One region of the Streptomyces sp. NPDC093568 genome, then DNA from elsewhere that is predicted to be linked to it. Evidence: predicted binding sites of a transcription regulator. Region 1 holds the regulator's gene; the other holds the start of a gene.

Region 1 (10,528 bases):
GTTCGGCTACACGCCGAGGACTTCGGCGACCGTCGACAAGGTCAAGCCGCTCACGCCCACCGGCGCGAAGGTCACGTACGACACGGCGACGGGCAAGGCGCAGGTCACCTGGTCCAAGAACAAGGAGATGGACCTCGCGGGCTACCGCGTCTACCGGCGCCTGAAGGGCGCCGCCTACGGCAGCACCCCGCTCGCGACGACCACCTCCACCTCGTACACCGACAGCACCCTCCCGGTGACCGGCGACACGTACTACTACGAGGTGCGCGCCTACGACAGGGCGGGCAACTCCTCGTCAGGGAGCGCGGACCAGGCCGTCACCACCGTCGACCGGACGGCCCCGGCGCGGGTCGAGACCGTGTCGGCGCTGGGGACGACGGCTGGCAACTCCCTGACTTGGAAGGCCTCGACGTCGAAGGACGTGCACCACTACGAGGTGTGGGGCGCGGCGAGCGGCCAGTCGGACACGGACGGCCCGGACATCGTCTTCGGCACATCCTGGACGGACCCCATAGCGCCTGCGGGTCTGGCCTACACCTACAAGGTGGTGGCCCTCGACGCCGCCGGCAACATCGCCCCGGTCTCCGACCCCGCGGTGGTCACCCGCCCCGTGGCATCAGCCGTCGCCGCTCCCACAGGTCTGACGAGCACTCCCGCCGACGACTCCACGAAGGTGGCGTGGGCCGCGTCCGAGGACGCCGGGGTCACCGGTTACCGCGTCTACCGCCGCACCGCCCCCACCGGCGCCTGGAGTCTCCTGGGCTCCACGTCCGGCACGTCGTACGCCGACACCTCCGCCCCGAAGGGCAAGGCGTACTACTACGTGGCCGCCGTCGACGCCCAGGACGCCGACTCCGTGCCCTCCGCCGAGAGCGTCGTCGACCGGCTGACGCCGGCCACCGCGAGCGGCCCGGCCGCGCCGAAGCTGGCCCTGGTCAGCACGGGCATCCCCGCGCGCAGTCCGGTCCAGATCACGGCCGCCCCCGGCACGGGCGACGAGGGACGCATCCTGAAGGGCTACTCCTGGGAGATCTCGGGCGCCTGCGGCATCAGCGGCACCCGGTTCTCCGCCACGGGGTCGCTCTCCTGGACGGCCCCCTACAACGGCCCCTGCATCGCCGAGGTGTACGCCGTGGACGCCTACGGCCGCCAGGGCACGCAAAGCGCCTCGCTGGAGTTCTTCGTCGGCCGCTGACGGCCTGCCGCCGATGACACAGCAAAGGGGCCCGGAGGTTCGTCATGAACCTCCGGGCCCCTTCCCCTGCAAGTCCGCCTAGTCCTGCCTAGTCCTTCGGCTTCTTCGGCCGCCACACCACCAGCGCGCTGGTCTGCTGCATCTCCTGGTACGGCACCAGATCGCGGCGGTACGACGCGTGGACCGCCGCCTCGCGCTGCTGCATCGCCGCCGCCGCGCCCTCGACGGCGGCCTGGAGCTCGGCCACCCGGGACTGCAGGGCCGCGACCTGGTTCTCCAGTTCGATGATGCGCTTGATGCCGGCCAGGTTGATGCCCTCGTCCTGCGACAGCGCCTGCACCTGGCGGAGCAGTTCGATGTCGCGGGCCGAGTAGCGGCGGCCCCGGCCGGCCGTGCGGTCCGGGGAGACCAGGCCCAGACGGTCGTACTGGCGAAGGGTCTGCGGGTGCAGGCCGGAGAGCTGGGCCGCCACCGAGATGACGTAGACCGGGGTTTCCTCGGTCAGTTCATACGGGTTGCGTCGACGACCGTCCATCTCCATCAAGCTCCCTTCGCGGCCTGGAACAGCTCCGCCCGCGGATCCTCACCCGCGGTCGCCTCGCGATACGCCTCAAGCGCGTCACGAGCCTTCCCCGTCACGTCCTTCGGGACACTCACCTCGACGGTGACCAGCAGGTCCCCGCGGGTGCCGTCCTTGCGGACCGCGCCCTTGCCCCGCGCCCGCATGGTGCGGCCGTTGGGCGTGCCGGGCGGCAGCTTCAGGGTGACCGGCGGTCCGCCCAGGGTCGGGACCCTGACCTCGCCGCCGAGGGCCGCCTCCGCGAAGGTGACGGGGACGGTCACCGTGAGGTTGTCGTCCTTGCGGCCGAACACGGGGTGGGCGTCGACGTGCACGGTGACGTACAGATCGCCCGCCGGGCCGCCGCGCTCGCCGGGCGCTCCCTTGCCGCGCAGCCGGATGCGCTGGCCGTCCGACACCCCGGCGGGGATGCGGACCTGCATGGTCCGGGACGACTTGGCGCGACCGCTGCCCTTGCACTCCAGGCACGGGTGCTCGGCGATCAGGCCGCGCCCCTTGCAGTCCGGGCACGGGTCGGTGAGGGAGAACCCGCCGCCCGAGCCCCGGGCCACCTGGCCGGTGCCCACGCAGGTCGGGCACACCCTCGGCGTGCCGTTCTTGTCGCCGGTGCCCGCGCACGCCTTGCACGGCGACTGCGAGGACATGCGCAGCGGGACCGTCGCACCCTCGATCGCCTCGGTGAAGCTGAGGCTGACCTCGGTGTCGATGTCCTGGCCGCGCCTGGGCTGGGTACGGGTCGTGCCCGTGCCACCGCGGTTGAACAGGCCCCCGAAGACGTCACCGAGTCCGCCGCCGAAGCCGCCGGCTCCCCCCTGTCCGCCCTGGGCGCCGCCTCCGAAGAGGTCGCCCAGGTCGAAGTTGAAGGAACCGCCCGCGCCGCCCGGCCCCGGGCGGAAGCCGCCGTTGCCGAAGAGGGCGCGCGCCTCGTCGTACTCCTTGCGCTTCTTGGGGTCGCCGAGGACGTCGTTCGCCTCGGAGATCTCCTTGAACCGCTCCTCCGCCTTGGCGTTGCCCTTGTTGGCGTCCGGGTGGTTCTCGCGAGCGAGCTTCCGGTACGCCTTCTTGATCTCGGCCTCGGTGGCGTCCTTGGGGACGCCGAGGACCTTGTAGTAGTCCTTCTCGATGAAGTCCTTGGTGCTCATCCTCGACGTCCCTCCTCTCTCCTCGTCAGGTCAACGTCAGCCCTCGTCCGGGCCACCGCTCTCCTTGTCGTCGGCCGTCTCGGCACCCTCGTCCTTGACGGTCTGCGCGCCCGGCTGGGGCTCGGCGACGGCCACCCGCGCGGGGCGGATGGTGCGCTCGCCGATGCGATACCCCGGCTGGAGGATCGCGACGCAGGTCGTCTCGGTGACGTCCGGCGCGTAGGAGTGCATCAGCGCCTCGTGGATCGTCGGGTCGAAGGGCTCGCCCTCCTTGCCGAACTGCTGCAGGCCCATCTTGGCGGCGACGGTCTCCAAGGACTCCGCCACCGACTTGAACCCGCCCACGAGCTCGCCGTGTTCCCGCGCCCGGCCGATGTCGTCGAGCACCGGCAGGAGCTCGGTCAGGAGGTTCGCGATGGCGATCTCCTTGACCGTGATCCGGTCGCGCTCCACCCGGCGGCGGTAGTTCTGGTACTCGGCCTGGAGCCGCTGGAGGTCCGTCGTGCGCTCGCTGAGCGCCGTGCGCACCTGGTCCAGCTGGGCCACCAGGCCCGCGTCTGCGGTTCCGTCCCCGGCCGGGGCCGCCCCCTCCTGAGGGGCGGCCTTCGGCTCGGCGTCGTCAGGGGTCGCGCCGGAGGGGACGTCGGGCTTCTCCTCGAAGCCCGGGGTCTCCTCCGTCATTACGCGACACCGTCCTTGCGCTCGTCGTCCACGATCTCGGCGTCCACGACGTCGTCGTCGGCCTTGGCGCCACCGGCGGCGGCACCCTCGGGACCGCCCGCGGCCTGACCGGCCTGGGCGTCGGCGTACATGGCCTGGCCGACCTTCTGCGAGACGGCCGCGACCTTCTCGGTGGCGGTGCGGATCTCGGCGGTGTCCTCGCCCTTGAGCGCGGTCTTCAGCTCCTCGACGGCGGACTCGACCTCGGTCTTGACCTCGGCGGGGACCTTGTCCTCGTTGTCCTTGAGGAACTTCTCCGTCTGGTAGACGAGCTGCTCGCCCTGGTTGCGGGACTCGGCGGCCTCGCGGCGGGCGTGGTCCTCCTCCGCGTACTTCTCGGCCTCTTCGCGCATCCGGTTGACCTCGTCCTTCGGCAGCGAGGAGCCACCGGTGACGGTCATCTTCTGCTCCTTGCCCGTGCCGAGGTCCTTCGCGGTCACGTGCATGATGCCGTTGGCGTCGATGTCGAAGGCGACCTCGATCTGCGGGACACCGCGCGGGGCCGGCGGCAGACCGGTCAGCTCGAACATCCCGAGCTTCTTGTTGTACGCCGCGATCTCGCGCTCGCCCTGGTAGACCTGGATCTGCACGGAGGGCTGGTTGTCCTCGGCGGTGGTGAAGATCTCGGACCGCTTGGTCGGGATCGTCGTGTTCCGCTCGATGAGCTTGGTCATGATGCCGCCCTTGGTCTCGATGCCGAGGGACAGCGGGGTCACGTCGAGGAGCAGGACGTCCTTGACCTCACCCTTGAGCACACCGGCCTGCAGGGCGGCGCCGATGGCGACGACCTCGTCCGGGTTGACGCCCTTGTTGGCGTCCTTGCCGCCGGTCAGCTCGCGGACGAGCTCGGCGACGGCGGGCATACGGGTGGAGCCACCGACGAGGACGACGTGGTCGATCTCGTTGATGGAGACGCCGGCGTCCTTCATGACGTTGAAGAACGGGGTCTTGCAGCGCTCCAGGAGGTCCGCGGTCAGCTGCTGGAACTGAGCCCGGGTGAGCTTCTCGTCCAGGTGCAGCGGGCCCTCGGCGGAGGCGGTGATGTAGGGCAGGTTGATCGAGGTCTCGGTGGACGAGGACAGCTCGATCTTGGCCTTCTCCGCGGCCTCGCGCAGGCGCTGGAGGGCCATCTTGTCCTTGGCGAGGTCCACGCCGTGACCGGCCGCGAACTGCTTCACCAGGTAGTCGACGACGCGCTGGTCCCAGTCGTCACCACCGAGGTGGTTGTCGCCGTTGGTGGCCTTCACCTCGACGACGCCGTCGCCGATCTCCAGGAGGGACACGTCGAAGGTGCCGCCACCGAGGTCGAAGACGAGGATCGTCTGGTCGTCCTTGTCGAGGCCGTACGCCAGGGCGGCGGCCGTCGGCTCGTTGACGATACGCAGGACGTTCAGGCCCGCGATCTCGCCGGCCTCCTTCGTCGCCTGGCGCTCGGAGTCGTTGAAGTACGCCGGGACGGTGATGACCGCGTCGGTCACCTTCTCGCCCAGGTACGACTCGGCGTCGCGCTTCAGCTTCTGGAGGATGAACGCGGAGATCTGCTGCGGGTTGAAGGGCTTCCCGTCGAGCTCCATCTTCCAGTCGGTGCCCATGTGGCGCTTCACGGAACGGATGGTCCGGTCCACGTTGGTGACCGCCTGGCGCTTGGCGACCTCGCCGACGAGCACCTCACCGTTCTTCGCGAAGGCGACGACGGACGGCGTGGTCCTGGCACCCTCGGCGTTGGTGATGACGGTGGGCTCGCCGCCCTCCAGAACGCTGACGACGGAGTTAGTCGTGCCCAGGTCGATGCCGACCGCACGTGCCATGGTGAATTCCTCCAGCTGACTTGAGTGGAACGGACTCAAGTGTGCATGACGGTTCGCCATGGGTCAACAGAGCTGAGTCGACCTCACTCAACTCTTATCCGTTCCTTACACGCAACTGGGCTCCGACCTGCGAAGATGCCACCCGGTCGGAGGCACGAGCGGAGTCCTGCACCGGAAAGCTGGGTTGACGCCGAGGCCCGTAGGGCTTGATGTGCAGCAGGGCGAGTACGGCGATCAGGGCGCCCACTCCCACCCACAACGCCCCCGACCGCGCCATCCATCCCATGTGCACGAGGACCCCGACGAGTACCCCGGCGAAGGCCCCGACGCCCAGCAGGATCGTCACGCCCTGCGGGGTGAGGCCGACCCGGCGCAGGCGATGGGCGAGATGGTCGGGCCCGCCCCGCGGCAGCGGCCGTCCGGCCAGCCGGCGCGACAGCGCCACGAGGAGTACGTCGGCCGTGGCGAGGGCGGTGAGCGCGTAGAGCACGCCCGCGCTCGACACCAGGTCGTGCCCGGCACGGGTGATCACGGCCGAGGAAGCGAGCAGGAACCCGACGAACAGGGACCCGGACGCGCCGAGCCCGATCCTGGCGGGATGCCAGTTGTGCATGAGGAACCCTGTCAGGGCGGCGGCCAGCACGCTGAGTAGCACGGCGAGTTCGTCCATCACCTCGGCCGCCGCGCAGATGCCCACCCCGAAGGCGGTGAGCACCCCGACCGTGCCGACCAGCGCGTCCGCGTGGTCGAGCGCCTTGAAGCCGACGGCGACCAGGACGATCCAGCCGACGGCCACGAGCCCCAGCAGAATGCCGGTGTCGCCGTACGGCACCACGCAGGCCGCCGCCACCGCCGTACCGCCGACGACGAACCGCGCCTTCACCCGGCGCACGTCGGCGACGAGCCCGAGCACGGCGACGGCGCCGGCGGCGATCAGCAGGCGCATGATCTCCGGGCCCAGCGGGGCGAAGCGCGTCCACTCCCCGGCGGCGGCCACCAGGCAGGTCACGAGCGCGACCGCCACACCGCCGAGCAGGGGAAGCGGCCGCTGCCGCCGGCGGTCCACGATGCCGAGGCGCAGAGCGGGCAGGCGGAGCAGCGCCGCGAGGAGAGCGGCGAGGAGGAGGGCGGTGGTGGCGGCGGCGATCCCGTAAAGCACGGGCCTAGATTAGTGGCGTATATACCATTTCGGGATGAATAACACGATCCGTTCTTAAGGCAAGCCTCAGCGACTCAGATCACCCCGCGCCTGGCTACAGTGCGGTGGAGGATGCGGGTAGTCTCAGAGGACTGCATAAGTTACCGCTTAGTAATGTCGCCTCGCAGGCCCGAGGAGCCCCGAAATGCAACTCGCCGCGATCATCGTGTCGCTGGTGCTGACCGTGGTCGGCGTTGCGCTGCTCGCACGCGCCATCGGCCAGTTCGTCCGGTACTTCAAACTCGGCCAGCCGGTCCCGGCCGGCAGCCGGACCGACAACCCCTACGCGCGCAGCGTGACGCTGGTGCGGGAGTTCCTCGGCCACACCCGGATGAACCGGTGGGGCATCGTCGGCGTCGCCCACTGGTTCGTGGCGGTCGGCTTCCTGACGCTGCCGCCGACCCTGGCCCAGGCGTTCGGCCAGCTCTTCGAGGCCGACTGGACGCTGCCGGTCATCGGCGGGTTCCTGCCGTTCGAGCTCTACATCGAGTTCATCGGCGTGATGACGATCCTGGGCATCGCGGTGCTCATCGTGATCCGCCTGCTCAGCCTGCCCTCGCGTCCGGGCCGCAAGTCCCGCTTCGCGGGCTCGAAGTCCGGCCAGGCGTACTTCGTCGAGTACGTGATCCTCACCATCGGCCTCGCGATCTACGTGCTGCGCGGCCTCGAGGGCGCGATCCACCACGTGGAGCACTACGAGGCCGCGTACTTCGCCTCGTACCCGCTGGTCCTGGCCTTCAAGGGCCTGAGCGTCGGCGTGCTGCAGAACCTGATCTACCTCACCGCGATGGTGAAGATCAGCACCTCGTTCATCTGGATGATCGTGGTGTCGCTTAACACCAACATGGGTGTGGCCTGGCACCGCTTCCTGGCGTTCCCGAACATCTGGTTCAAGCGCGAGGCGACCGGCGGGACGGCCCTCGGCGCCCTCCAGCCGATGACGTCCGGCGGCAAGCCGATCGACTTCACCGACCCCGGTGACGACGACGTCTTCGGCGTCTCCCAGGTCGAGCAGTTCTCCTGGAAGGGCCTGCTGGACTTCTCCACCTGCACCGAGTGCGGCCGCTGCCAGTCGCAGTGCCCGGCCTGGAACACGGGCAAGCCGCTCTCCCCGAAGCTGCTGATCATGTCCCTGCGCGACCACGCGCACGCCAAGGCGCCGTATCTGCTGGCTGGTGGCGGCAAGTCGATGGAGGGCGAGGAGAAGGCGTCCGAGGAGCAGCTGAAGGACGTCCCCGCAGCGGCTCTCGCCGAGGCGGAGCGCCCCCTCATCGGCACCGCCGAGGAGAACGGCGTCATCGACCCGGACGTGCTGTGGTCCTGCACCACCTGCGGCGCCTGTGTCGAGCAGTGCCCGGTGGACATCGAGCACATCGACCACATCGTCGACATGCGCCGTTACCAGGTCATGATCGAATCGGCCTTCCCCTCCGAGGCGGGCACGATGCTCAAGAACCTGGAGAAGAAGGGCAACCCCTGGGGCCTGGCCAAGAAGCAGCGCCTGGAGTGGCTCAAGGAGGTCGAGTTCGAGGTCCCGGTCGTCGGCCAGGACATCGAGGACCTCACCGAGGTCGAGTACCTGTACTGGGTCGGCTGCGCGGGTGCGCTGGAAGACCGCGCCAAGAAGACGACGAAGGCCTTCGCCGAGCTCCTCCACATCGCGGGCGTGAAGTTCGCGATCATGGGCGGCGACGAGAAGTGCACCGGTGACTCCGCCCGCCGCCTCGGCAACGAGCCCCTGTTCCAGGAGCTCGGCATGGAGAACGTCATGGCGCTGAACATGGCGTTCGGCGAGGAGATGGACGACGACGGCAAGGTCCTCCCGGAGTCCGCGAAGCCGAAGTCGGCGAAGAAGATCGTCGCCACCTGCCCGCACTGCCTCAACACGATCGGCAACGAGTACCCGCAGCTCGGCGGCGACTACGAGGTCATCCACCACACCCAGCTGCTCCAGCACCTGGTGGATGAGGGCAAGCTGGTCCCGGTGACGCCCGTCGAGGGCATCATCACCTACCACGACCCCTGCTACCTGGGCCGTCACAACAAGATCTACACGCCCCCGCGCGAGATCATCGCCAGCGTCCCGGGCATCCGCAACGAGGAGATGCACCGCCACAAGGAGCGCGGCTTCTGCTGCGGCGCCGGCGGCGCGCGGATGTGGATGGAGGAGCGGATCGGCAAGCGCATCAACAACGAGCGCGTCGACGAGGCCCTCTCCACCAACCCCGACATCATCTCGACGGCCTGCCCGTTCTGCCTCGTCATGCTCACGGACTCCGTGAACGGCAAGAAGAACGACGGCAAGGCCAAGGAGTCCATCACGGTCGTCGACGTCGCCCAGCTGCTGCTGGAGTCGGTGAAGACCCCGGTGGACCCGGCGGGCGAGCCGGAGGAGGAGACCGCCCCGGAACCGGAGCCGGTCAAGTAACCACCGCACCATCACGCAACGCCCCCTGCCCGGTCGGGTGGGGGGCGTTGGCGTGTGGAAATCCGGTGAGCGGGGTCGATGCCGCGGCGTGCCCGGTGCCGGACACTATGAGAAGTAACCGATCGAAAGGGCGAGCGGCGTGATCATCTTCGGAACCAAGGGCTATCTGTACCAGCTGGCGATACTCACGCTGGTGTGCGGCCAGTGCGGTAACCCCTCGGCGCACACGCTGCGCAAGCGCGTCACGAAGTTCACGCTGTTCTTCGTGCCGTTGTTCCCCGTCTCGACCAAGTACGCGACGCAGTGCACTTTCTGCGGCGCGGAGCAGAAGGTGACGCGGGAGCAGGCCGAGCAGCTCCGTGCGCAGGCCACCGCCGGGGGCCCCGGCGGTCAGCAGCCGTACGGTCAGCCTCAGCAGCCGTACCGGTCCTGACCCGGCCCCGGCCCCACCGGCCGGGAGTTCCGGAACCCCCGGCGGCGGCCTACGGCTTCGGCTGCTTGGGCCCGTTCATCGTGTCGGCGGCGTGCTTCGGGCCGGGGCGCGACGAGAACTGCCCGATGAGCTCGCGAAAGCAGACCAGGGCCGTGATCGGCGGAATCCCCACGACCACCATCGCCAGCAGGGAACCCGTCGACTGGCCGATGCACAGGGCGACCGCCACGCCGGAGGAGATGAACATGACCGCCCAGGACCGCCGCGCGGTCCGGCGCTGGACGGACGCCCGCAGAATGGACAGACCCGCCAGCAGCCACGGTCCGTACACCGTCAGCGGCCACCAGTGGGCCAGGTCCGGCGAGACCACGAGCAGCGCGATCGAACGCAGCTGATCGTACGAATACGAAATGGACCAGGTGAGCATCGTCACTGCACACAGGGTGATGAGTGTGACCAGGATCGAGACGGTGAGGAACCTCGGATTTCGGGTGAGACTGTGCGCGCCGGGCTGCGGCCGCTTCCGGTGAACCGGGCGGGGCTGCGGCGGAGGCGGGCGGTCCTTCTCCCGTCGGGGCGGAACGGGGTCCGCGATCTGCGTGGCACCCAGCATCTGTGCCAGCTCCTGGTCCAGGTCCCAGCCCTCCGGCGAGATCGCCGGATCCGAGACCTGCCAGAGGTTCTGCATGTCGAGTTGCTGGGTGTAATGCGGCTGTTCGCCTACCGCGTCATAGTCGGTCCTCATTTCTAGAACCTTTCCCCTTCCATCGCGGCCCGGAGATATTCACGCTCCATCCGACTGATGGTTTTCAGGAAATCCTCAAGCAGATCAGAGCAGTGCGTGATGCCTTCCGCAGCGGTCTGATCAGCTGCCTGAAGTGACGACCGGAGCGGAAGAGCATCGGCTGCGTGTTTTTCCTGCCAAGTCACGCCCGCTTAACGAGTGCCACGCGGAGCAGGACATCTGGCATTCGGGGGAATATGCGTCAACGGTGATTATCTTGGATATCCAAGATCAAGGCCC
Region 2 (10,528 bases), on a different contig from region 1:
GCCCGCGCCCCTCCTCGGTCAGATGCACCAGCCAGGCCCGTCCGTCGGCCGGGTCCGGCTCGCGGGCGACCAGTCCCAGGTCCTCCAGGGCGCGCAGCTGACGGGACATCGTGGCCTTGCCGACGCCGATGTAGGCGGCGAGTTCGGTGGCCCGCTGGCGGCCGGCTTCGCCCAGACGGACCAGCAGGCCGTACGCCGCGGACTCCAGGTCCGGGTGGACCTCGCGGGCCATCTCGCCCTGCTTGGCGCGGGCACGTCGGAAGAGGACCGTCAACTCGCGTTCCAGATCGAGGAACTCGGGCTGGTCCAAACCACCACCGGGCATGCCGGATTTGCCTCGGCGCCCGTCGCCGTTTCCGTCTTCGTGCACGTCAGCCCCTGCCTCGTTCTTCCCGGTCGTGAAAGTTTCCGCCGGCCGCCGTCATCGCCGCAGCTCCGCCAGTATTTCGCAGGCTTAGACCAACGGCAGCCTCCGGACCCCCTTCCACCTGCCCTTCTGCATGCCTAGCTTCGACAGCAGAACCACGGGTGGCATGCTCACGCCACGAGCGAGCGGCATGCCCGACCACCCCGCCACCCGCGCTTCCCGACCGAGCAGCACCGAGCCTTCGGAGGCACGCTATGCCCGTGCAAAGACCCGAACCGCTCCGGCCCCGCCGCCCCGGCCGCGCCGGGCTCCCGCTCGCCACTGTCCTCTCCCTGACCCTCCTCGTCCTCGCCGCCCAGCCCTCCGCCGCGGCCTGCGACGACCCACCGCCGCGCGGCTCCGCGTACATGGGCGTGGGCGTCGAGACCCACGACGGCGTGGACGGCGCCCCCGTCTCCGACCTGGCCGCACAGACCGAAGGCGTCGACGTCTCCAGCCACCAGGGCAACGTCGCCTGGTCGACCCTGTGGAACAGCGGGGTCAAGTGGGCCTATGTGAAGGCGACCGAGGGGACCTACTACACCAACCCCTACTTCGCCTCGCAGTACAACGGCTCCTACGACGTCGGCATGATCCGCGGCGCCTACCACTTCGCGACCCCCGACACCACCAATGGCGCAACCCAGGCCAACTATTTCGTCGACCACGGCGGCGGCTGGTCCCGTGACGGCAAGACCCTGCCCGGCGTCCTCGACATCGAGTGGAACCCGTACGGCGCCGCCTGCTACGGCAAGACCCCCACCGCGATGGTCACCTGGATCCGGGACTTCCTCAATCAGTACAAGGCCCGTACCGGCCGCGACCCCGTCATCTACACGGCCACCAACTGGTGGAAGCAGTGCACCGGCAACTACGCCGGCTTCGCCACCGCCAACCCCCTGTGGATCGCCCGCTACGCGACGGCGGTCGGGGAGCTGCCGGCGGGGTGGAGTTACTACACGGCCTGGCAGTACACGTCGTCGGGCCCGACGGTCGGAGACCACAACAAGTTCAACGGAGCCCTCGACAGGGTCGTGGCGCTCGCCAACGGCTAGCCGGACAGGACGGCGAAGGCCCGGGCCTCCCTCACGGGACCCGGGCCCTGCCTTTCCGGTCGCGTCCGTCACGCCGCGGCCGGAACCTCGGGGGCCGCGCCGTTCGTGGCCGGCGTCAGGGCCAGTTCCAGGACCTGGCGGACGTCGGTGACGGCGTGGACGTCGAGCTTGTCCAGCACCTCCGCCGGGACGTCGTCCAGGTCGGGCTCGTTGCGCTTGGGGATGACGACGGTCGTCACACCCGCGCGGTGGGCCGCCAGCAGCTTCTGCTTCACGCCGCCGATCGGCAGGACCCGGCCGGTCAGCGACACCTCACCGGTCATCGCCACGTCCGTACGGACCAGCCGGCCGGACAGGAGCGAGGCCAGCGCGGTCGTCATCGTGATGCCCGCGCTCGGGCCGTCCTTCGGCACCGCGCCCGCCGGGAAGTGGATGTGCACTCCACGGTCCTTCAGGTCGGCGACCGGCAACTCCAGTTCGGCGCCGTGCGAGCGGAGGAAGGACAGGGCGATCTGCGCGCTCTCCTTCATCACGTCACCCAGTTGGCCGGTCAGGGTCAGCCCCGCCGCGCCCGTCTCGGGGTCGGCCAGCGACGCCTCCACGAACAGGACGTCACCGCCCGCGCCCGTGACCGCGAGGCCGGTGGCGACACCGGGGACCGCGGTGCGGCGCTCCGCCGGGTCCTGCGCCGACTCGGGCACGTGGTGCGGCCGGCCGATCAGGCCGCGCAGATCGCCGTCCCCGATGGTGAACGGCAGCTCGCGGGAACCCAGTTCGTGCTCGGCCGCCACCTTGCGCAGCAGCCGCGCGATGGAGCGCTCCAGGTTCCGCACGCCCGCCTCGCGCGTGTACTCACCGGCGAGCTTGCGCAGCGCGCCCTCGTCGATGGCGACCTCGTCCTGGTTCAGACCGGCCCGCTCCAGCTGGCGCGGAAGCAGGTGGTCACGGGCGATGACGATCTTCTCGTCCTCGGTGTAGCCGTCGAGGCGGACGAGCTCCATACGGTCGAGCAGGGCCTCCGGGATGGCCTCCAGGACGTTGGCGGTGGCGAGGAACACCACGTCGCTCAGGTCCAGTTCGACCTCCAGGTAGTGGTCCCGGAAGGTGTGGTTCTGGGCCGGGTCCAGGACCTCCAGCAGGGCCGCCGCCGGGTCGCCCCGGAAGTCGGAGCCCACCTTGTCGATCTCGTCGAGCAGGACCACCGGGTTCATCGACCCGGCCTCCTTGATGGCGCGGACGATACGGCCGGGCAGCGCGCCGACGTACGTCCGCCGGTGACCGCGGATCTCCGCCTCGTCCCGCACACCGCCGAGCGCGACCCGGACGAACTTGCGTCCCATCGCGTGCGCGACGGACTCGCCGAGCGAGGTCTTGCCGACGCCGGGCGGGCCGACGAGGGCGAGGACGGCGCCGCCGCGCCGGCCGCCGACGATCCCAAGGCCCCGGTCCGTACGGCGCTTGCGCACCGCCAGGTACTCGGTGATCCGCTCCTTCACGTCCTCGAGACCGGCGTGCTCGGCGTCCAGCACACCCTTGGCGCCCTGGATGTCGTAGGCGTCCTCGGTCCGCTCGTTCCACGGCAGTTCGAGGACGGTGTCCAGCCAGGTCCGGATCCACGACCCCTCGGGGGACTGGTCGCTGGACCGCTCCAGCTTGTCGACCTCCTTGAGGGCGGCCTCGCGGACCTTCTCAGGCAGGTCGGCGGCCTCGACCCGGGCCCGGTAGTCGTCGGACTCCTCGCCGTCCTGCTCGCCGTTCAGTTCGCGCAGTTCCTTGCGCACGGCTTCGAGCTGGCGGCGCAGCAGGAACTCGCGCTGCTGCTTGTCGACGCCTTCCTGGACGTCCTTGGCGATGGTCTCGGCGACGTCCTGCTCGGCGAGGTGGTCGCGCAGTTGCTGGGTGGCGAGCTTGAGGCGGGCGACCGGGTCGGCGGTCTCCAGCAGCTCGACCTTCTGTTCGGTGGTCAGGAACGGCGAGTAGCCGGAGTTGTCGGCGAGCTGGGAGACGTCGTCGATGGCCTGGACCCGGTCCACGACCTGCCAGGCGCCGCGCTTGCGCAGCCAGGCGGTCGCGAGGGCCTTGTACTCCTTCACCAGTTCGCCGACCTGGCCGGGCAGCGGCTCGGGCACGGTCTCGTCGATCCGCGTTCCCTCGACCCACAGGGCGGCGCCCGGTCCGGTCGTGCCGGCGCCGATCCGCACCCGGCCGCGTCCACGGATCAGGGCACCCGGGTCACCGTCGGCCAGCCGGCCGACCTGCTCGACGGTGCCGAGCACACCGGTGCCCGGGTACGTCCCGTCGATCCGCGGCACCAGGAGCACCCGGGGCTTCCCGGGCGTGGAACGGGCGGCGGCCTGGGCGGCCTCCACCGCGGCGCGTACATCGGCGTCGTTCAAGTCCAGCGGGACCACCATCCCGGGCAGCACGACGTCGTCGTCGAGCGGCAGCACGGGCAGGGTGAGCGAAGTGGACGTCGAAGCCATGATCTCCCCTTAGGCAGTCAAGTTGAGTTATGCCGACTCAATGCTTGAGGGAGCCCGAATGTTCCCCTGCCCGCGTTCGCTGTGAGCGATCACCCGCTGTACGTGCCGTGACCTCGCTCTTCGCCCTACAACACGCGCCGGGGCTCTGACCTTCCGCGGCGCAGCGCCGGCCACATCCCGACCCCTGTGCCCAGGGCGATCAGATGTCCCCAGTTGGTCAGCGGGTCCGTGAGGGCGAGCAGGTCCAGGGCGAGCATGCCGCCGAACAGCGCGAGCACCGGCCACCGCAGCCACGGCCGGAGCAGCCCGGCCAGGGCGCCGACGCAGCCGGCGACGCCGAAGCTGACGCCGTAGTCGAGGCGGTGCAGCGAGCTGTCGGGAAGGTGGCCGGCCAGGACCGCGAGTCCCACCGGGACCTCGGTCGCGAGGGTGGCGAGGACATGCCCGGCCAGGAAGACGAGGGCCGTGCGCGCGCCGCCGATGCGCCGCTCCAGCGTGGTGAGGACGAACAGCAGGCAGAGGGTGTACGGCGCCAGGATGCCGCCGGCTATCCACAGCGCGCTGGCGAGCAGCACCAGCCCGGGGGTCCGCAGGAGGTGCGCCACGTCGGTGCTGGAGCCCTGGTGCAGGGCGTGGACGACGCCGGGGTCGGCGTACGCGGCGATCAGGGAGGTGACGGTCAGGACGACGGCGTAGGCGAGGGTGAACGGGGTGCCGGTGGGGGTCGGGAGCAGGCGCCAAGGGCGCAAGAGGGGACTGCGTGCGCCGGGCGCGGCCACCTCGGTCCCGGCCGGTGCCGCGGTGGCGCGCACGGCGGTGGCGCCCACCGGCCCGCGCTGCCGGGGCAGCCCGTCCAGCAGCCCGGCCGCACCGGGCAGGCCCGCCTCGGGCACCGGAGCCGGGTCCGTCGCACCTCCGGCCGCAGTCCGTTCCAAGGTGAGGTGCTCCTTCCGTTTCCCCCACCCTTCGTCCACGATCAGCCGATGTCTGTGATCAGCGCCACACGACAGCCGATTCACAGCAACCTCTCAACAAGTTTCTGCGTCTCTCACACTTCGGCCGCGCACGGGCTCGCCCGCTGCGGCAATTCACTGGGGCGGACCCGCCCTGGCTGCGAGGATGGCCCGATGCCCACTTCGTACGACATGCCTGAAGTCCTGGACCGTCACGAAGGCCCCCACGGCGAGATCGTGCTGCGGCGGCACGGCGATCTGCTCCAGATCATCGCCAACGGCTGTTTCCTGATGGACACCTCCGACGGGCGCTCCGAGCGGCTGCTGGTCGACGCGGCGCTCGGCGCGCTGGACGGCAGGCCGGGGCCGAGTCTGCTGATCGGCGGGCTCGGAGTCGGCTTCTCGCTCGCACACGCCGCCGCCGATCCCCGGCCGGGCCGGATCAGCGTCGTCGAGCGCGAGAGCGCGATTATCGGCTGGCATCTTGACGGACCCTTGTCGCACTTCTCCGCCGATGCCCTCGCCGACCCGCGCACCGAGATTCTGGAAACGGATCTGGTGGCGTACGTACATGAGACTTCCGCCACGTATGACGCGCTCTGTCTCGACATCGACAACGGCCCCGCATGGACCGTCACCGAGGGCAACGACAGCCTCTACTCACCGGCCGGACTGGCAGGCTGTGCACGGGTGTTGCGCCCGGGAGGGGTGCTGGCCGTATGGTCGGCCCAGCCGTCTCCGGAATTCGAAGAAACCTTGTGTAATGCCGGATTCCAACAGGTGCGTACCGAAGAGATCCCGGTTGCCCGGGGCGTTCCGGACGTCGTACACCTCGCCGTACGACCTGGATAGCCGTGGCACGGTGACTCCCCGTACTCTGCTCACCTGACGCGGATCATTCAAGCGTCAATCGCAAGCATGCGCAGGCATAGCCAGTCAGCGGGATCACCCCACGGATTCCGGAAAGCAACTTTGGGGCGGGCGATGGAGCAGACACACACCTCCCACAACGGCACGGCGGCGACCCCCGGCGCTCAGCGCCGGGTCCTCGTGGTCGAGGACGATCCGACCATCGTGGACGCCATCGCGGCCCGCCTGCGTGCCGAGGGATTCCTCGTGCAGACGGCCGGTGACGGTCCGGCGGCGGTCGACACGGCCGAGGCGTGGCAGCCCGACCTGCTGATCCTCGACATCATGCTGCCGGGCTTCGACGGCCTGGAGGTCTGCCGTCGCGTGCAGGCCCAGCGGCCCGTCCCGGTGATGATGCTCACCGCGCGCGACGACGAGACCGACATGCTGGTCGGGCTCGGCGTGGGCGCCGACGACTACATGACCAAGCCCTTCTCGATGCGGGAGCTGGCGGCGCGCGTGCATGTGCTGCTGCGCCGCGTCGAGCGCGCCGCGCTGGCCGCCACGACCCCGCGCTCGGGCATCCTGCGGCTCGGCGAGCTGGAGATCGACCACGCGCAGCGGCGGGTCCGGGTCCGCAGTGAGGATGTGCACCTCACGCCGACCGAGTTCGACCTGCTGGTCTGCCTGGCGAACACCCCGCGCGCGGTCCTCTCGCGCGAGCAGCTGCTCGCCGAGGTGTGGGACTGGGCCGACGCCTCCGGCACCCGGACCGTCGACAGCCACATCAAGGCGCTGCGCCGGAAGATCGGCGCCGAGCGGATCCGCACGGTGCACGGCGTGGGCTACGCGCTGGAGACCCCGACGCCATGAGCGACGGGCCGGCCCCGCGCAGAGGCCCCGGGGAGCCCTGGGGCGGCGTACGTCCGTTCTCGATCAAGACCAAGCTGGGCGCGCTCGTCGTCATCTCGGTGCTGATCACCACCGGACTGTCGGTGAACGCGGTCCGCTACCAGACCGAGCTGCGCTTCATCACCGTCTTCTCGATGATCGCCACCCTGCTGGTCACCCAGTTCGTGGCCCACTCGCTGACGGCACCGCTGGACGAGATGAACGCGGTGGCCCGCTCCATCACCCAGGGCGACTACACGCGCAGGGTGCGCGAGAACCGCCGGGACGAGCTGGGCGACCTCGCCGAGACGATCAACCTGATGGCCGACGAGCTGGAGGCCCAGGACCAGCAGCGCAAGGAGCTGGTCGCGAACGTCTCGCACGAGCTGCGCACCCCCATCGCGGGCCTGCGGGCCGTCCTGGAGAACGTCGTCGACGGCATCGCCGAGGCCGACCCCGAGACGATGCGCACGGCCCTGCAGCAGACCGAGCGGCTCGGCCGGCTCGTGGAGACGCTCCTCGACCTGTCCCGCCTCGACAACGGCGTCGTACCGCTGCGCATGCGGCGCTTCGAGGTCTGGCCGTATCTGTCCGGCGTGCTCAAGGAGGCCAACATGGTCTCCTCGGCACGTCAGCGCATGGCGTCGGGCTCCGGCAGTCACACCCGTACCGACGTCCATCTGCACCTCGACGTCTCCCCGCCCGAGCTGACCGCGCACGCCGACCCCGAGCGCATCCACCAAGTGGTCGCCAACCTCATCGACAACGCGATCAAGCACAGCCCGCCGCACGGCCGTGTGACGGTGAAGGCGCGGCGCGGGGCGTACCCGGAGTCGCTGGAGCTGGAGGTCCTGGACGAGGGTCCGGGCATCCCGAAGTCGGAGTGGCACAAGGTCTTCGAGCGGTTCAACCGGGGCGCGGTGCGCCGGCCGCACGGGCCGGGCAGCGACGGCGGCACGGGGCTGGGGCTGGCGATCGCGCGCTGGGCCGTGGATCTCCACGGGGGCCGGATCGGGGTGGCCGAATCCGAGCGGGGCTGCCGGATTCTTGTCACACTCCCGGGGCAGCCCTCCGTTCAAAGTTGACGTAAAGTTCGAAGCGGAGCCACAAGATCCACGTCTGTCCTGGCTGACGGACACGTGTGATCACGTAGAGACCTGCGCTTTCGCCGCGCCGGGTCGGGATGCACCCTTCCCATCTGAAGCGGAACCACGCTTGTTTCCCGCCATTTCCAGGCACGAAACACGCTTTCTGATGTGACTTACGCGACGATGACCTTGCCCGGCCTGACCTTCCCGGCCATGGAGGCGTAGCCTTTATTCCCGCTGTCCATCACCTTGTGAAGCGGAAGAGGGCGGTTGCCGCCGTGTCGCCACAGTCCCCCAGTAACTCGAGCATCTCGACCGACACCGACCAAGCGGGCAAGAACCCCGCGGCCGCGTTCGGTCCGAACGAGTGGCTCGTCGACGAGATCTATCAGCAGTACCTCCAGGACCCGAATTCGGTAGACCGAGCCTGGTGGGACTTCTTCGCCGACTACAAGCCCGGCGTAGGCGCCGCGGCTCCGGCGGGTGCTGCGGCCGCGGGGGCCGCAGAGACCTCCACGGCGGCCCCCAAGCCCGCGCCCGCCGCCCCGGCTGCTCCGGCCGCCCCGTCGGTGCCCGCGCCGGCCCCCGCGGCCGCGCAGCCCGCGCCCGCCGCCCAGCCGCCGGCCACGGCCGCCGCTCCGGCGAAGCCCGCCGCACCCGCGCCCGCGCCGGCCGCGAAGCCCGCTCAGCCGAAGAAGGCCGAGCCCGCCGCCGCGTCCGCCGACGGTCCCGAGTACGTGACGCTGCGCGGCCCCGGCGCCGCGGTCGCGAAGAACATGAACGCCTCGCTGGAGCTCCCCACGGCCACGTCCGTGCGCGCGGTCCCGGTGAAGCTGCTCTTCGACAACCGCATCGTCATCAACAACCACCTGAAGCGGGCCCGGGGCGGGAAGATCTCCTTCACGCACCTGATCGGCTACGCGATGGTGCAGGCCATCAAGGCCATGCCGTCGATGAACTACTCCTTCGCGGAGAAGGACGGCAAGCCGACCCTGGTCAAGCCGGCCCACGTCAACTTCGGCCTCGCCATCGACCTGGTGAAGCCCAACGGCGACCGCCAGCTGGTCGTCGCGGGCATCAAGAAGGCCGAGACGCTGAACTTCTTCGAGTTCTGGCAGGCCTACGAGGACATCGTCCGCCGCGCCCGTGACGGCAAGCTGACGATGGACGACTTCACCGGCGTGACGGTCTCCCTGACCAACCCCGGCGGCCTCGGCACCGTCCACTCGGTCCCGCGTCTGATGCCCGGCCAGTCGGTCATCATGGGCGTCGGCTCCATGGACTACCCGGCGGAGTTCCAGGGCACCTCCCAGGACACCCTGAACAAGCTCGGCATCTCGAAGGTCATGACGCTCACGTCGACCTACGACCACCGGGTGATCCAGGGCGCCGCGTCCGGCGAGTTCCTGCGGATCGTCGCGAACTTCCTCCTCGGCGAGGGCAACTTCTACGACGAGATCTTCGAGGCGCTGCGCATCCCCTACGAGCCGGTCCGCTGGCTCAAGGACATCGACGCCAGCCACGACGACGACGTCACCAAGGCCGCCCGGGTCTTCGAGCTGATCCACTCCTACCGGGTCCGCGGCCACGTCATGGCCGACACCGACCCGCTGGAGTACCGCCAGCGCAAGCACCCCGACCTCGACATCACCGAGCACGGCCTCACCCTGTGGGACCTGGAGCGCGAGTTCGCGGTCGGCGGCTTCTCCGGCAAGTCCCTGATGAAGCTGCGCGACATCCTCGGCGTGCTGCGCGACTCGTACTGCCGCACCACCGGCATCGAGTTCATGCACATCCAGGACCCGAAGCAGCGCAAGTGGATCCAGGACCGCGTCGAGCGCGGCCACACCAAGCCCGAGCGCGAGGAGCAGCTGCGCATCCTGCGCCGGCTGAACGCCGCCGAGGCCTTCGAGACGTTCCTGCAGACCAAGTACGTCGGCCAGAAGCGCTTCTCCCTGGAGGGCGGCGAGTCCGTCATCCCGCTGCTGGACGCGGTGCTGGACTCGGCCGCCGAGTCCCGCCTGGACGAGGTCGTCATCGGCATGGCCCACCGCGGCCGGCTGAACGTGCTGGCCAACATCGTCGGCAAGTCGTACGCCCAGATCTTCCGCGAGTTCGAGGGCAACCTCGACCCGAAGTCGATGCACGGCTCCGGCGACGTGAAGTACCACCTGGGCGCCGAGGGCACCTTCACGGGCCTGGACGGCGAGCAGATCAAGGTCTCCCTGGTCGCGAACCCCTCCCACCTGGAGGCGGTCGACCCGGTCCTCGAAGGTGTCGCCCGCGCCAAGCAGGACGTCATCAACAAGGGCGGCACGGACTTCACCGTCCTGCCGGTGGCGATCCACGGCGACGCGGCCTTCGCGGGCCAGGGCGTGGTGGCCGAGACCCTGAACATGTCGCAGCTGCGCGGCTACCGCACCGGCGGCACGGTCCACATCGTGATCAACAACCAGGTCGGCTTCACCGCCGCCCCGGAGTCCTCGCGTTCCTCGATGTACGCGACCGACGTGGCCAGGATGATCGAGGCCCCGATCTTCCACGTGAACGGCGACGACCCGGAGGCCGTGGTCCGCGTGGCCCGGCTGGCCTTCGAGTTCCGTCAGGCGTTCAACAAGGACGTCGTGATCGACCTCATCTGCTACCGCCGCCGCGGTCACAACGAGTCGGACAACCCGGCCTTCACCCAGCCGCTGATGTACGACCTGATCGACAAGAAGCGCTCGGTGCGCAAGCTCTACACCGAGTCCCTCATCGGTCGCGGCGACATCACCCTGGAAGAGGCCGAGCAGGCGCTCCAGGA

The links. The regulator HspR, encoded in region 1, represses chaperone genes until heat shock. The targets are predictions, from matches to a motif close to TTGAGNNNNNNNNNCTCAA.
Region 2: a site for HspR is predicted at 3,967-3,985, ahead of lon (endopeptidase La). Genes of this name have one in related genera too.

The regions. Positions count from the first base shown of each region.
Region 1 is NZ_JBIWJD010000022.1:25,133-35,660, forward strand. Features, by position in the region: gene ACIRD7_RS40855 (fibronectin type III domain-containing protein) at 1-1,195, shown strand, start outside; gene ACIRD7_RS40860 (heat shock protein transcriptional repressor HspR) at 1,284-1,730, opposite strand; gene dnaJ (molecular chaperone DnaJ) at 1,736-2,917, opposite strand; gene grpE (nucleotide exchange factor GrpE) at 2,954-3,598, opposite strand; gene dnaK (molecular chaperone DnaK) at 3,598-5,445, opposite strand; gene ACIRD7_RS40880 (MraY family glycosyltransferase) at 5,540-6,604, opposite strand; gene ACIRD7_RS40885 ((Fe-S)-binding protein) at 6,789-9,071, shown strand; gene ACIRD7_RS40890 (zinc-ribbon domain-containing protein) at 9,211-9,504, shown strand; gene ACIRD7_RS40895 (DUF2637 domain-containing protein) at 9,554-10,249, opposite strand.
Region 2 is NZ_JBIWJD010000004.1:150,336-160,863, reverse strand. Features, by position in the region: gene ACIRD7_RS18205 (MarR family winged helix-turn-helix transcriptional regulator) at 1-370, opposite strand, end outside; gene ACIRD7_RS18200 (lysozyme) at 622-1,461, shown strand; gene lon (endopeptidase La) at 1,530-3,944, opposite strand; gene ACIRD7_RS18190 (rhomboid-like protein) at 4,070-4,879, opposite strand; gene ACIRD7_RS18185 (spermidine synthase) at 5,072-5,749, shown strand; gene ACIRD7_RS18180 (response regulator transcription factor) at 5,882-6,619, shown strand; gene ACIRD7_RS18175 (ATP-binding protein) at 6,616-7,722, shown strand; gene ACIRD7_RS18170 (multifunctional oxoglutarate decarboxylase/oxoglutarate dehydrogenase thiamine pyrophosphate-binding subunit/dihydrolipoyllysine-residue succinyltransferase subunit) at 8,004-10,528, shown strand, end outside.